3 regions of the Enterobacter sp. 3U4 genome follow, and region 3 is predicted to be linked to each of the others. Evidence: predicted binding sites of a transcription regulator. Region 3 holds the regulator's gene; each other region holds the start of a gene.
The links. Region 3 encodes PhoB, which activates phosphate uptake and scavenging genes when phosphate is short. Its sites were predicted from a motif close to CTGTCATAAAACTGNCNNAT; they were not measured.
Positions count from the first base shown of each region.

Region 1 (5,417 bases), 2.2 Mb from region 3:
ACCTGTTCGTGCTAGCCGCTCAGCAGGAGAAAGAGTGGGCAGACTACCTGTTCCGCGACGGCTCCATGATTGGCCTGAACAAAGATATTCTGTGCCAGTACGTTGAGTACATCACCAACATCCGCATGCAGGCTGTCGGTCTCGATCTGCCGTTCCAGACGCGCTCTAACCCGATTCCGTGGATCAACACCTGGCTGGTGTCCGATAACGTGCAGGTTGCGCCGCAGGAAGTGGAAGTCAGCTCTTATCTGGTCGGTCAGATTGATTCTGAAGTCAACACCGACGACCTGAGCAACTTCCAGCTCTGATGTCACGCGTCACGTTAAGTCTTTCCGGCACTGAGGTGCTGTGTCGGGAAGAGCATCCTTCTCTGCTTGTGGCGCTTGAGGCGCATCAGGTAGAAGTAGAGTACCAGTGTCGTTCGGGCTACTGCGGCTCCTGCCGCTGCCGTCTGGTCGCCGGCCAGGTGGACTGGCTGACCGAACCGCTGGCCTTTATCAACGAAGGGGAAATTTTGCCCTGCTGCTGCCGGGCAAAAGGCGATATAGAGATCGAGATGTAATGTTGTCCGTATCCCCTCTCCCGGTGGGAGAGGGTTAGGGTGAGGGCATCAGGCCGCAGAGCCTGATTGTCGGGTGGCGGCTTCGCCTTACCCGACCTGCCAAACCTACTTCCGGTGAATGAATTCGACCGCTTTATCCGGGAAATCCGTAAACAGTCCGTCCACGCCCGCCTGGTTATACAACACCTCATAAAGCTGATTCACATCCGTGGCATACGGCGGCAGCTGGTCGGCACGCACCGTATACGGATGCACCTGCATCCTGCTGGCATGCGCCTCTTTCACCATCGCCGTCAGCTTCACGTGGCCCGGCGCTGAGCCCTCCGCCACCAGCATGTGATAATCCGGCCCGATGCCGTCGGCATACTGCGCAATCTGCTTCATCGCCCCCGGCTTAAACATCCAGTCGTAGTTGTAGTTAACCCACTTCCCGTCCGGCTGCTTCTCCTGGGTTTCATTCCAGTCGGTGTAGGCAATCAGCTGTACCAGATTGAGATCCATCCCCATCTTCGGCTCCAGCTCGGTTTTGATGCGCTTCAGCTCGGCGGCATCAAAACACTGCAGGTAGACCTTGTCCTTCTTGCTGGTGTAGCCGTACTGTTTCAGCACCTCCAGCGTCTTCGCGGCAATGTCCTTCCCTTCCTGATGGTGGAACCACGGCGCTTTGATTTCCGGGTAGATGCCGATGTTTTTACCGGTGGAGTGGTTCAGCCCCTGAACAAACTCAATCTCTTCCTGGAAGGTATGAATGCGGAAGTCAGATTTGCCCATCGGGAAACGTCCCGGATAGACCTGCACCTTCTTACCGTTTTCAATCTCGAAGCCTTCGGTAAACTTCAGAGAGCGGATCTCCGCCAGCGTGAAGTCGATGGCATAGAAGCGCCCATCTTTACGGGCGCGGTCCGGGAAACGCTCCGCCACGTCCGTCACGCGGTCAAGATAGTGATCGTGCAGGACGACCAGCTGGTCGTCCTTCGTCATCACCAGATCCTGCTCCAGGTAATCCGCGCCCTGCGCATAGGCCATCGCCTTCGCCGGCAGCGTATGCTCCGGCAGATAGCCGCTCGCGCCGCGGTGGGCAATAACAATTTTATCCGCCGCCAGCGCGGACCCGGTCATCAGGCCCGCCAGCAGCAGGCCTGTCGCTAACTGAGTTAATTTCATCGCAAAGCTCCTTATTGACGACGTGCCAGCACTTCCGCGTGGTGACGTTTCTCACCGATCATCACAACAATCAGCAGCAGTACCGCCAGCACGCTACCGCCGATCATAACCATAAAGCCGCCGTCCCAGCCGAAGAAGTCAACGGTGTAGCCCACGATGGCGCTCGCCGCAACCGAACCGCCGAGGTAGCCGAACAGGCCGGTAAAGCCCGCCGCCGTGCCCGCCGCTTTTTTCGGCGCCAGCTCCAGGGCATGCAGACCGATCAGCATCACCGGACCGTAAATCAGGAAGCCGATGACGATCATGCAGGCCATATCTACTGATGGGTTGCCCGGCGGGTTGAGCCAGTACACCACGGTAGCAATGGTCACCAGAGTCATAAAGAACACGCCCGTCGCGCCGCGGTTACCTTTAAACACTTTGTCCGACATCCAGCCGCAAAGCAGCGTGCCTGGGATCCCGGCGTATTCATACAGGAAATAGGCCCAGGAGGATTTATCCAGCGCGAAGTGCTTCACCTCTTTCAGGTAGGTTGGCGACCAGTCGAGGATGCCGTAGCGCAGCAGGTAAACGAACACGTTCGCGACCGCGATGTACCACAGCAGCTTGTTCGGCAGCACGTACTTCATGAAGATCTGTTTTGCGGTCAGCTCCTCTTCATGCTCCTTGCTGTAATCATCCGGATAGTCGTTTTTGTACTCTTCAATCGGCGGCAGGCCGCAGGACTGCGGCGTATCGCGCATCAGGGCGAAAGCGAAAATCGCCACGACGATGGCGCCAAAGGCAGGCATATAGAGCGCCGCATGCCAGTCGTTGAACCAGGCCATCCCCAGCAGGAACAGCAGCGGCGGAATACCGCCGCCCACGTTATGGGCGCAATTCCACACCGACACGATGCCGCCGCGCTCTTTCTGCGACCACCAGTGCACCATGGTACGCCCGCACGGCGGCCACCCCATTCCCTGGAACCAGCCGCAGAGGAACAGCAGCACGAACATGATGGCAATGCTGGAGGTAGCCCACGGCACAAAGCCCATGAATAGCATGACCGCGGCCGCCAGGATCAGACCGGCGGGCAGGAACACTCGCGGATTCGAGCGATCCGACACGGAGCCCATGATGAATTTGGAAAAACCGTAGGCGATGGAGATCCCCGACAGCGCGAACCCCAGATCGCCTCGGGAAAAGCCCTGCTCCACCAGATACGGCATGGCGAGCGCGAAGTTTTTACGTACAAGGTAGTACGCCGCGTACCCGAAGAAGATCCCCAGGAAGATTTGCCAACGCAGGCGGCGATAGAGCGGATCTATTTCTGCCTCTGGCAGACGCGCCCTGTGGGGCGCAGGTTTGAAGATACTGAGCATAACAGCCTCCGTGGCCTTGAAATGAATGAGCAGGTGGCTCGCACCTGAATTCCAGAGGCGGGGATGTTAAGAAATCACGGTGATTGTTACTGTGAATCAACGCACAGATTGTTACAGAAATATGACAGAATGCGCAAAAAAGCGCATGAAATCACGTTTCACTTTCGAATTCCGCGCGTTTATGTTCGAAATCAAACAAACCACAAAATTAATATGGCTAAATGATAAAAAACGAACATAGAGGGTAAACAATGACCAGTCACGATCCTCGTTATAGTGATGTGATAATCATTGGTGGTGGCGCAACCGGCGCCGGGATCGCGCGCGACTGCGCCCTTCGCGGCTTAAGCGTCACGCTTCTGGAACGCCATGATATCGCCACGGGCGCTACCGGACGTAACCACGGCCTGCTGCACAGCGGCGCCCGGTATGCGGTCACCGACGCGGAATCCGCGCGCGAATGTATTGCTGAAAACCAGATTCTCAAGCGTATCGCCCGCCACTGCATTGAGCCGACCGACGGCCTCTTTATTACCCTTCCCGAAGATGATCTCGCTTTTCAGGACACCTTTATTACCGCCTGCACTGTAGCAGGCATCCAGGCTGAGGCCATGGATCCGGCGCTGGCGCGGCGGCTGGAACCGTCGGTTAACCCGGCGCTTATCGGCGCGGTAAAAGTCCCTGACGGCACCGTCGACCCGTTCCGCCTGACCGCCGCCAACATGCTGGACGCCCGGGAGCATGGCGCGCATATCCTCACCGGGCACGAAGTGACCGGTCTTATCCGCGAAGGCCACCGCATCTGCGGCGTGCGGCTTTTTAATGCGCAATACAATGAACACAGCGAGCTGTATGCCACCGTGGTGGTCAACGCGGCGGGCATCTGGGGGCAACGGATTGCGGAATACGCTGACCTGTCGGTGCGCATGTTCCCGGCGAAAGGCTCGCTGCTGATCCTCGACCACCGCATTAATAACCACGTGATCAACCGCTGCCGCAAACCGTCTGACGCCGATATCCTCGTGCCGGGAGATACCATTTCGTTAATCGGGACGACCTCAACCCACGTGGACTACAGCGAGATTGACTACAACCGCGTCACGGCTGAAGAGGTGGATATCCTGCTGCGCGAAGGGGAAAAACTGGCGCCGGTGATGGCCCAGACGCGTATTCTTCGCGCCTACGCGGGCGTGCGTCCGCTGGTCGCCAGCGACAACGATCCGAGCGGACGTAACGTCAGCCGGGGCATCGTGCTGCTCGATCACGCCGCGCGCGACGGCATGGACGGGTTTATCACCATCACCGGCGGCAAGCTGATGACCTACCGCCTGATGGCCGAGTGGGCGACCGATGCCGTCTGCCGCAAGCTAGGCAATACCGAGCCGTGCGTGACGGCAGAACAGCCGCTCCCGGGATCGCGGCAGTCCACCGAAAAAACGCTGCAAAAAATCATCTCCCTGCCCGCGCCGCTGCGCGGGTCCGCTATTTACCGCCACGGCGACAGAACGCCACCGTGGCTTGGTGAAGGACGACTGAGCCGCAGCCTGGTGTGCGAGTGCGAAGCCGTCACCGCCGGTGAGGTGCAGTACGCGGTGGAGAATCTGACGGTCACCAGCCTGCTCGATCTCCGCCGCCGCACCCGCGTTGGAATGGGGACCTGTCAGGGCGAGCTGTGCGCCTGTCGTGCCGCTGGATTATTGCAGCGCTTTCACACTACCACCGCCACCCAGTCGCTCGATCAGCTCAGCGCGTTTTTAAACGAGCGCTGGAAAGGCATTCAGCCCGTCGCCTGGGGCGATGCGCTGCGCGAAAGCGAATTTACCCGCTGGGTCTACCAGGGGCTTTGCGGTCTTGAGAAGGAGCAACGCGATGAAATTTGATACCGTGATTGTCGGCGGCGGGCTGGCGGGCCTGCTCTGCGGCATCAGGCTCACGAAGCAGGGTCTGCGCTGCGCCATTATCACCCGGGGCCAGAGCGCCCTGCACTTCTCGTCGGGCTCGCTGGATCTGATAGACGAAGCGTACCGCGATAAGCTGCCGCCGGAGCACCCGTATCACCTGATTGGCGCGCAGCATATTGACCGCTTTGCGCTGGAGACCGAAGCGCTGCTGGCGGACTGCGGCGCACGTCTGCAGGGAAGCGCCCGGCTCAATCACCAGCGCGTTACGCCGCTTGGCACGCTGCGTTCCGCGTGGCTCAGCCCGGAGGAGGTGCCCGTTGCCCCCATTCGCACGGGACGCGTGCGGGTGGTAGGGATTAGTGGCTTTCTGGATTTCCAGCCCCATCTCGCGGCGGCGTCACTTTGCCGCCAGGGGATCAATGCCGA
Region 1 covers NZ_CP136665.1:756,552-761,968, reverse strand. The annotation lists gene nrdB (class Ia ribonucleoside-diphosphate reductase subunit beta) at 1-308, shown strand, start outside; gene yfaE (class I ribonucleotide reductase maintenance protein YfaE) at 308-562, shown strand; gene glpQ (glycerophosphodiester phosphodiesterase) at 668-1,726, opposite strand; gene glpT (glycerol-3-phosphate transporter) at 1,738-3,090, opposite strand; gene glpA (anaerobic glycerol-3-phosphate dehydrogenase subunit A) at 3,342-4,970, shown strand; gene glpB (glycerol-3-phosphate dehydrogenase subunit GlpB) at 4,960-5,417, shown strand, end outside.
Region 1: a site for PhoB is predicted at 3,199-3,218, ahead of glpT (glycerol-3-phosphate transporter). Genes of this name have one in related genera too.

Region 2 (5,417 bases), 370 kb from region 3:
GGCGAGGTGAAGCTGTGCGCGCAGATCGCCCGCTACTACGCAGACAACGCGAAGCAGTTCCTGGCTCCGGTGAAGTATCAATCCGAACTCGGGGAAGCGTGGGTGGAGCATCATCCCATCGGCGTGCTGATGGCCGTTGAGCCGTGGAACTTCCCCTATTACCAGCTGATGCGCGTCCTGGCACCAAACCTGGCGGCGGGTAACCCGGTCATCGCCAAGCATGCCAGCATCGTGCCGCACTGCGCCGAGACCTTTGCCCATCTGGTTCGCGAGGCGGGCGCGCCGGAAGGGGCGTGGACCAACCTGTTTATCTCGTCCGATCAGGTGGCGAAGATTATCGCTGACGATCGCGTGCAGGGCGCCGCATTAACCGGCTCCGAGAAGGCGGGCAGCGTGGTGGCCGCGCAGGCGGCGAAGCACATCAAGAAATCCACGCTGGAGCTGGGCGGTAACGACGTCTTCGTGGTGCTGGATGATGCAGACCTTGAGAAAGCCGTGAAAATTGGCGTAAATGCGCGCCTCAACAACGCCGGGCAGGTCTGTACCGCGGCGAAGCGCTTTATCCTGCATGAAAAGATTGCGGATACCTTCCTGAGCAAATTCACCGAGGCGTTTAAGCAGGTGAAGATTGGCGATCCGCTGGACGAAAGCACCACGCTGGGGCCGCTGTCGTCGAAAGATGCGCTTGAAACGTTGACCAAACAGGTTCACGAGGCGGTGAAAAACGGCGCGACGCTGCACTATGGCGGCAAGCCGGTGCAGCACGACGGGAGCTTCTTTGAACCGACGATCCTGACGAACATCTCGCGCGACAACCCGGCGTACTTTGAAGAGTTCTTCGGCCCGGTAGCGCAGATGTACGTGGTGAAAAGCGACGACGAGGCGGTCGCGCTGGCGAACGACTCCCACTACGGCCTGGGCGGGGCGGTATTCAGCCAGGATATCGAGCGCGCGAAGAAAATGGCGTCCCGGATCGAGACCGGGATGGTGTATATCAACTGGCTTACCGATACCGCGCCAGAGCTGCCGTTCGGCGGCGTGAAGCGCTCCGGTTACGGTCGCGAGCTGTCGGACCTGGGGATCAAAGAGTTTGTGAACCAGAAGCTGGTGGTGGTGCGTAAGTAAGAGGTAAAAAAAACCTGCCAGACGGCAGGTTTGCTATGAATAACGTCTTCGCCTTTCTTGCCGGGTGGCGCTGCGCTTACCCGGCCTACAATGTGCAACAATTTTAATATATTGCCCCTTTCATTGTAGGCCCGTGCAAGCGTAGCGCCGCCGGGCGAAACGCACAAACAGGCTTAGAAGGACACTCCACCGCCTACATATGCGCCGTCAATCAGCGTGTGGTTAGGACGACCGTCTTTGCCATCAACGCTTACGTGACGATAACCCACCTTCAGCGTCACCGGCTTCACTGGTGTCCAGCTTACGCCGCCGTTCGCTTCAACGTAGTTTTTCACGCTGTTGTTCAGGCCGTCTGGGGCAACATAGCCTTCACCGAATACCCTGATGCTGTCGGTCAGGGCAACGTTCACACCGCCGCCGATCGGGAACGCCACGCCGTTATCGCCTTTCTTCGGGCCAACGTAGAGGGCCTTAGCGCCTGCGTTCAGCATCACCGGGCCGACTTCGAAGTTGTAGCCTGCACCCACGCCACCGGTCGTGGTGCCGTCGTCGGTGTTTTTCAGCCAGCTACCTTCGGTGTACAGACCGGAGGTTGATTTACCCATTTCCACGTTCAGGTTAGTGAAGTTCTTACCCTGCTCAATGCTGCCACCCATGGCCAGTGCGGAGCCTGATACGGCGGTCAGAGCGGAAAGAAGGAGAACGTTGAGCTTTTTCATGAGTTTTTCCTCGTCATCAAATTAATCTGAGGGCACCTTAACAATAGCTGTTTATCTCTGCAAATGTGATTCTTGTCGCGTTTTTATGCTGATTTTGTTGGGTTTTTGAATTTTAAATGTTGGTTTAATGTTGGCCCGGCAAGGAGTCAATACGTAATGCATTCGTGTTTATGAATGGTTCAGGATTTTAATTAAACGTACGCTGAACGAGCCGGGGAATTTAGTTCCTGATGAATTAATTGAGTTTCTAATAATTTCCAAAAGTGTTTCAGTTGTCACAGATAAAGACACAGGTTTACATTTCTGGAGGTGGTTATACGTTCCGCAACGCCGAGTCGCTTTCCGCCATGTCATTTTTCTGACACGTTTATTCTTTACGTTGTTGGCTTCAATTACTGGATGCTAACAATATGAAAAGAAAAATTATTCCTGTGCTTATCGGTTGTGCGCTCTCTTTCTCTGGCCTTGCGGCGCAGCCTACCGCTGAGCGCTATGTCGTCAGTTTCCCTGACGGCTCCCATGTGAAATACAGCGGCGCGTTTGCCGATGCGTTCCCGAACGGGCTCCCGGTGGGGATTGGTTCTGGCCTGCTGTTTACGGGCAAGCAGGGCGATGCACTGACGTTTGCGACCGTGACCGATCGCGGTCCCAACGCCGATGCGCCAAAAATGGGTAAAAACGAAGCCAAAATATTTGTCACGCCAGATTTCGCGCCGCTGCTGATGACCATCCGCGTCCAGAACGGCAAAGCGGAGGCAACGGATGCCCGTCCGCTGCATGACGATAAAGGTGAGATTAACGGTCTGCCGCTGCAAAGCGGCGTGATTGGTTCCACCAATGAAGTGGCGTTCAGCGATACCTTAAAGACGCTCCAGGGTGACAACCGCGGACTGGATACGGAAGGCATCACGCCGGACGGCAAAGGCGGCTACTGGCTGTGCGACGAGTACGGCCCGTTCCTGATTAACGTCGACAGTAAAGGCAAGATCCTTGCGATCCACGGACCGCAGGCCGCGGAAGGCGAAAAATCCATCGCGGGCGGTCTGCCAAACATCATCAAATGGCGCCAGCCCAACCGGGGCTTTGAAGGCCTGACCCGGATGCCGGACGGACGGATTATCGCCGCCGTGCAGAGCACGCTGGATATCGACGGTAAGAGCAAAAAGCAGGCGCTGTTTACTCGTCTGGTGAGCTTCGACCCGGCGACCGGCAAAACCGCGATGTACGGTTACCCTATCGACAGCGCGGCCTATGACAAAAACAGCGACGCCAAAATCGGCGACATCGTGGCGCTTGATAACCAGCACATCCTGCTGATTGAGCAGGGAAGCGATAAAAACGACGGCATGCGTAACCTGATTTACAAGGTGGACCTCAGCAAGGCGAGCGATCTTTCCGCCTTTGACAAGCCGGGCGAGTACCCGGAATTTGATGATGAGAAAAACCTGGCGCAGCGCGGTATTACCCTTGCGTCAAAAACGCAGGTGGTCGATCTCCGCGCGCTGGGCTGGCAGCAGGAGAAGGCTGAAGGGCTGGCGCTGATCGACAGCAAAACGCTTGCGGTGGCGAACGATAACGACTTTGGCGTGAAGGTTGCGATGCAAAACCCGGTCGAGGGCAAGAAGCTCAAGGATTATCGGGTGAATGCGGAAGGCAAGCTGACGCTGGATGATAAACCGGTGGAAACCACGCTCAGCGTGAAGCCGCTGAAGAAGCCGGAGTCGGACAGCGAGTTGTGGATTGTGACGCTGCCGGAGGCGGTGAAATAAGTTTACCGCTCACCCCTCACCCTAACCCTCTCCCCACAGGGGAGAGGGGATTGTTCGGAGCGCATAGTTAAGCGGGGAGGCTATTTCTTCAGCCCCGCAAACGCCGCCCGAATCTCCTCTTCCGGCAGCTGTATACCAATAAACACCATCACGCTGTGCGGCGCTTCATCGCCCCAGGGTCTGTCCCAGTCGGCGCTGTACAGGCGCTGCACGCCCTGGAACAGCAGGCGGTTGGGTTCGCCGTCAATCCACAGCATCCCCTTGTAGCGCAGCAGCTTGTCGGCAAACGACAGCAGCAGGTTCTCCATTACGCGGGAGACTTCGCTGATATCCACCGGATAATCCAGCTCCACCACAATCGACGTCACGTCGTTTTGCTTGTCTCCCATAAAGTGGAAGCGCGGTTTCGCGGTGACGTTCTCCTCCAGCATAAAGCCGTTGGTGTTGAACAGCTGAGACAGATCGATATCGCCGTGCGTTACCGCGTAAATTGGCGCGCGGGAGTTGATGCGCGTCAGGCGCTCGCGAAGTTTAACGCTTTCGCCCGCCACGTCGGTTTTGGTCAGCAGGATGCGGTCGGCGTAGCCCACCTGAGACTGGGCGATGGTGAACTGGTTCATCTGTTCGTCTGCGTGGACCGCATCAACCAGGGCAATCACGCCGTCCAGCAGGTAGCGCTGGCAGAGGATCTCGTGAGAGAAAAAGGTCTGAATAATCGGGCCGGGGTCGGCCATGCCGGTACACTCGATCACCAGCCGGTCAAAGTCGATTTCACCGCGGTCGCGGCTGTCGAGCAGGTCCAGCAGTGCGTCTTCTAATTCGTTAGAGCGGGTGCAGCATATGCAGCCGTTGGTCAGGGTTTTGATCTGCGTGGCGCGATCGCCAATCAGCTGGTCGTCTACCGAGACTTCGCCAAATTCGTTTTCGATGACGGCGATTTTGAAGCCGTGCTGCTCGTTCAGAATGTGGCGCAGCAGGGTGGTTTTACCGGCGCCGAGGAAACCGGTCAGCAGGGTAACGGCAATCGGGGTCATGGTCTCTCCTTTAGCAGCAGCGGACGCCGCCTTCTCCACTTCCGCCGTAGCGCGCTTCCTGACGCTCGCGGAAGAATTCGGTGTAGGTCATGAACGGCTTATCCGGATGGTTGGTCTTCATATGCTCAACGTAGTTGTCATAGTCCGGAATGCCAATCAGCATTTTCGCCGCCTGACCGAGGTATTTTTTTGCTTCGCCTAAGTTACCAAACATAACGTGTCCTGATAAGAAAAAGCCCGGTGGCGCGCAGCGTTCCGGGCCTACAGTACCGTTGTAGGGCGGGTCAGCGCAGCGCCACCCGCCATTGTTTTAGTGATGTGAAGAGGTCTTCACGCCGCCTTCCGGCACCGGCACGTACGGGGTTTCTTTGTCCGTACGGCCTTCAGCGTTACGCACTTTCAACCAGGTTTTGATGCCGTAGAAGATAATGCTATACACCACCACCAGGAACAGAATGCTCAGACCCGCGTTGGTGTAGTTGTTCACCACGATATGGTTCATGTTGGCAATCTGCTGGGCAGTCAGGTCTGCGCCGCCTGCGGCAATTTTCTCTTTGTACTGGTTAGCCATGAAGAAGAAGCCTTCCAGCTGCGGGTTGGCGCTGAACAGCTTCAGGCCAAGCGCCCAGGTGGTGCAGAGCAGCAGCCAAAGCGCAGGGACAACTGTTACCCAGATGTATTTGGTGCGCTTCATCTTCACCAGTACTACGGTGCCGAGCACCAGCGCCACGGCAGCCAGCATCTGGTTGGAGATACCGAACAGCGGCCAC
Region 2 covers NZ_CP136665.1:3,355,893-3,361,309, reverse strand. The annotation lists gene RVY89_RS16115 (NAD-dependent succinate-semialdehyde dehydrogenase) at 1-1,125, shown strand, start outside; gene RVY89_RS16110 (YfaZ family outer membrane protein) at 1,299-1,844, opposite strand; gene RVY89_RS16105 (esterase-like activity of phytase family protein) at 2,255-3,613, shown strand; gene yjiA (GTPase) at 3,694-4,647, opposite strand; gene RVY89_RS16095 (YbdD/YjiX family protein) at 4,658-4,861, opposite strand; gene RVY89_RS16090 (carbon starvation CstA family protein) at 4,958-5,417, opposite strand, start outside.
Region 2: a site for PhoB is predicted at 2,190-2,209, ahead of RVY89_RS16105 (esterase-like activity of phytase family protein). Genes of this name have one in related genera too.

Region 3 (5,417 bases):
CGTTCACAAAGCCGTTAGAGAACGCGGCGTTTTTATAGGCGTCCATCGCGTCGCTAATCGGGCCCGCTGGCCAGACGATAGCCGCTACCGCCAGAACAATCAGCGCCACAATTTTCAGCGGAGCAAGGAAGTTACCCACGGTATCCAGCAGCTTGCCAGGATAGAGGGAAACCAGAATCACGATAGCGAAGTAGATCAGGCTGTAGATGAACAGCGGCATCGCGCCGTCACCGGTCAGGGGAGCAATCCCCACTTCGAAGGAAACGGTAGCGGTACGCGGGGTGGCAAACAGCGGCCCCACGGCCAGATAGCAGACGGTCGCCAGCAGAACGCCTGCCACTTTGCCGATCGGGGAGCTGAGGCTATCCACACCGCCGCCGACTTTCGCCAGCGCGATGACGGTCAGCACCGGCAGACCCACGGCAGTAATCAGGAAACCAAACGCGGCGGTCCAGACGTGTTCACCCGCCTGTAAGCCAACCATTGGAGGGAAAATGATGTTGCCTGCGCCAACGAACAGCGCAAATGTCATAAAGCCCAGCGCGATGATGTCACGCGATTTTAAGTGATGGGTCATAAAACCTTACTGCCTGTGGATGTGGTGTTGAAAACATTGAGATTTTCGTTCTCCCTGACGGGACGATACAGCCGAAAATTTGCTCAATTTCAGCGGAAAATGCTCCCGTCCTGGCGTGGAGAAGAATAGTTTTTCGATTTACCACGCAAATACAGTCGGTCTGACAGTATCTGGGGCGCAATTTAAACGCTTATAACGTTTAAAGGCAAGGTGGGATCGTAAAACCAGAACAATATGCCAGCATGAAAATACGCACCAGCACAATACGCTGTTTATAAGAAAAACCCATGGCTAATCATGCGAACAAAAAACAGCCAGCCGTATAAAATTCATCCGCGTTTCGCTTTACTGCAAAGCAAACGGGCCAGCGATGGCTGACCCGTGGAAAGGAAAAATGACACGTCCGCCGTCAGGCGATCTTTTTGGCAATTAATCGTTCCGGGATAACGAAGCTGAAGCGGGTTCCCTTGCCCAGGGTACTATGAATATCGAGACGGCTTTCATGGTGATTGACCGCGTGTTTCACAATTGCCAGCCCCAGGCCGCTTCCGCCCGTCTGCCGGGATCGCGCTTTATCCACACGGTAGAAGCGCTCGGTCAGACGCGGAATATGCTCCGGCGCGATCCCCGGCCCATTATCCTCCACGCTAAACTCGGCCCCCGTTGGGGCATGGTGCCAGCGCACCACGATATCCGTCCCCTCCGGCGTATGATTCACCGCGTTATACACCAGGTTGGAAATGGCGCTGCGCAGCTCATCTTCGCTGCCCAGCACCTTCAGCGTGTTGTCGACGTCAAAGGTCAGGTGATGCTTTTTGTGGCTTAACGTCTGCGCTTCACGCTCCACGAGCCGCAGCATCATCGGGACATCAATGGTGTCATTCAGCGCGAGCGTTGGCGCCGCTTCAATCTTCGAGAGCGTCAGCAGCTGCTTCACCAGGCCTTCCATCCGGTGCGTTTGCTCGCGCATGGTGTGCAGCGCTTTTTCACGCGGCGCGCCTTCCAGCGTTTGCTCCTGCATCATCTCCAGGTAGCCCTGCAGCACGGTCAACGGGGTTCGCAGTTCGTGGCTGACGTTGGCGAAGAAGTTGCGACGCGCCCCTTCCAGCTGGTGCATCTGGGTAACATCGCGCGCCACCATCAGCCACTGCTTATCGCTGTAGGGCATCACGCGGATCTCCAGATGGCGACCATTATTGAGCTTGAGATTGTGCGGGCGTGTGAAGTCACGCTTTTTAAGGTACAGCGTGAACTCGGGATAACGCAGAAGGTTGAGGATATTCTGTCCATTATCATCAGGCCAGCGCAGGCCCAGCAGCTGCTGCGCCAGGCCGTTACACCAGAAGATCGTCCCTTCTTCGGTCGTCAGAATCACGGCATCCGGCAGCGACTCCGCACCGCTGCGAAAACGCTTAATCAGGCTTCCCAGCTCGCGGCGGCGCTTTTTATTACGCATCTGCATCTGATGCAAACCGTACAGCAGCGGCTCCCAGCTGCCGCTTCCCGGCGGCGGCGTCATGCTTCGGTCAACCCACAGCCACCATGAGAGGCGCAGCAGGTTCCAGAAATGCCAGATGAGCAGCCCGGTGACCGACGCCAGCAGAAACCACGGCAGGTGTCCAAGAAAGGCCCCCAGAATGAAGGCCGGAATACAGCATAAGATCAGTTCAAAGACGAGCCTTTTCCATGACAGACGTTCCAGCACGCGTCACACTCCTGTCATTGTTCAGAAACGGGTAGAAAAACGATAACCCGTGCCGCGGACCGTCTGCACCATGCGATCGTGGCCGCTCAGTTCCAGTGCTTTTCGCAGGCGGCGAATATGTACGTCAACCGTCCGGTCTTCGACATACACGTTAGTTCCCCAGACGTTATTCAGCAACTGCTCGCGGCTGTACACGCGTTCCGGGTGGGTCATAAAGAAGTGCAGGAGTTTAAATTCGGTAGGGCCCATATCGAGGGGATTTTCACCGGTCATCACGCGGTGAGACGTAGGATCAAGGCTCAGTCCCTGCATTTCGATCACCTCTTCCACCGCCATCGGCGAGATGCGGCGCATTACGGCTTTAATGCGGGCCACCAGCTCTTTAGGGGAGAACGGTTTGGTAATGTAATCGTCCGCGCCGGTTTCCAGACCGCGCACGCGATCCTCTTCTTCTCCGCGCGCCGTAAGCATCACAACCGGAATATCGCGGGTCAGCGCTTCACGCTTCAGGTGTTTGATAAACTGCAGTCCGGAGCCGCCGGGCAACATCCAGTCCAGCAGAATCAGATCGGGCCAGGGTTCATTCAGCTGGTTCACTGCGCTGTCATAATCTTCAGCTTCAACCGGCTGGAAGCCATTTTGTTCGAGCACGAAGCACACCATTTCACGAATTGGAGCTTCATCTTCTACGACCAGAATACGTCTCGCCATACTTTGCCCTGTCTTATCTTATTTACGTTACAAGTTTGTAATTCGGCGCCATTATGCGTCAGATTTATGACAGATTTATGAAAAACAGTACCACGTTAACGGGCAAACTGTTGTTTTATTACAGCGGTTATTTTCCCTTCTCTGAACGTTTATAATCCTGCTTTCTCTTTTTTGCCACGGATCAGCTATGCGCATACTTCACACCTCGGACTGGCATCTGGGTCAAAATTTTTACAGCAAAAGCCGTGCGGCTGAACATGAAGCGTTCCTGGGCTGGCTGCTGGAAACGGCCCGGACGCACGAGGTGGACGCGATTATTGTGGCGGGTGACATCTTTGATACCGGCTCGCCGCCGAGCTATGCGCGCGAGCTATATAACCGCTTCGTGGTGAATCTGCAGCAAACCGGCTGTCATCTGGTGATAGTCGCCGGCAACCACGATTCCGTCGCGACGCTGAATGAATCCCGCGACATCCTGGCGTTTCTCAATACCACCGTCGTCGCCAGCGCCGGGCACGCCCCGCAAATCCTGAAAAAACGCGACGGGTCGCCTGGGGCGGTGCTGTGTCCGATACCGTTTTTACGGCCGCGCGACATCGTGCAAAGCCAGGCGGGGCTATCGGGCGCTGAAAAGCAGCAGCATCTCTTGCAGGCCATCACCGACTATTATCACCAGCAGCATGCCGATGCCTGCGCCCTGCGCGGCGACCAGCCGATTCCGGTGATTGCGACCGGGCATCTCACCACAGTCGGGGCCAGTAAAAGTGACGCCGTACGTGACATCTATATCGGCACGCTGGACGCCTTTCCGGCGCAGAACTTCCCGCCAGCCGACTACATTGCGCTCGGGCATATCCACCGCGCGCAGGTTATTGGCGGCAGCGAGCACATCCGCTACTGCGGCTCCCCTATTTCGCTCAGCTTTGACGAAACGGGCAAAGCCAAATCCGTGCATCTGGTGAGCTTCAGCGAGGGAAAACTCCGCGCCGTCGAGACGCTGGAAGTACCTGTCACCCAGCCGCTGGCGGTGCTGAAAGGCGATTTGGATGCCATCACCGCCCAGCTGGAACAGTGGCGCGGTGCCGAACAAGATCCCCCCGTCTGGCTGGATATCGAAATCACCACCGATGACTACCTGCACGATATGCAGCGCAAAATTCAGGCGCTGACGGAGGATTTGCCCGTCGAAGTCTTACTGGTCCGCCGCAGCCGCGAGCAGCGCGAGAAAATTCTGTTAAGCGCTCAACGCGAAACGCTCAGTGAGCTTCGGGTTGAAGAGGTGTTTGAACGCAGGCTCTCGCAGGAGGAAATTGACGACGCGAAGCGCGCAAGACTCAGCGAACTGTTCAGCCATACCCTGCATGCGCTCAATGATGAGGAAGAAAACGCATGAAAATTTTGAGCCTGCGCCTGAAAAACCTCAACTCCCTCAAGGGCGAGTGGAAAATTGACTTTACCGCAGAGCCGTTTGCCAGCAACGGTCTGTTTGCCATCACCGGCGCGACCGGGGCAGGAAAAACTACCCTGCTCGACGCCATCTGTCTGGCGCTTTATCACGAAACGCCGCGACTGCAGAAGGTCTCTCAGGCGCAAAACGACCTGATGACGCGCGACACCGCCGAGTGCCTGGCGGAAGTGGAGTTCGAGGTAAAAGGCACTGCCTATCGCGCCTTCTGGAGCCAGAACCGCGCGCGCAATCAGCCGGACGGAAACCTGCAGGCGCCGCGCGTGGAGCTGGCGCGCTGCGAAGATGGCAAAATCCTGGCCGACAAAGTATCGGATAAACTGGAGCAAACCGCCGCGCTCACCGGACTGGACTATGGTCGCTTTACCCGATCAATGCTGCTCTCACAGGGGCAGTTTGCCGCCTTCCTTAACGCCAGGCCGAGCGACCGTGCCGAGCTGCTGGAAGAGCTGACCGGCACCGAGATCTACGGCCAGATTTCCGCCATGGTGTTTGAAAAACACAAAGCCGCCCGCAGCGTGCTTGAAAAGTACGAGGCGCAGGCGGCGGGCGTCGTGCTGTTGAGCGAAGAACAACAGCAGCAGTTACAGCAAAGTTTGCAGGCACTTACTGACGAAGAGAAAACCCTGCTGGAACAGCAGAAAAGCCAGCAGAAAGATTTTCAGTGGCTTACGCGCTATGATGAGCTCGTGCTTGAGCAGCAGCGCGTCATCGCGATGCAGCAGCAGGCGCAACAGGCGCTGACGAACGCTGCGCCAGAGCTGGCTAAGCTCCAGCTCGCTCTCCCCGCCGCCCAGCTTCGGCCGCTTTGGGATCATCAGCAGGAGCAAACCTCGCGTCTGGCGCAAACCCAGCAGCGAATTATCGAAGTAAATACTCGCTTACAAGCCAAAACCGCGCTGCGCGCACGTATCCGCAATACCGCCCAGCGTAATCAAGAGCAGCTTCAAACCGAGCTG
Region 3 covers NZ_CP136665.1:2,988,640-2,994,056, forward strand. The annotation lists gene brnQ (branched-chain amino acid transporter carrier protein BrnQ) at 1-577, opposite strand, end outside; gene phoR (phosphate regulon sensor histidine kinase PhoR) at 987-2,282, opposite strand; gene phoB (phosphate response regulator transcription factor PhoB) at 2,304-2,993, opposite strand; gene sbcD (exonuclease subunit SbcD) at 3,181-4,386, shown strand; gene sbcC (exonuclease subunit SbcC) at 4,383-5,417, shown strand, end outside.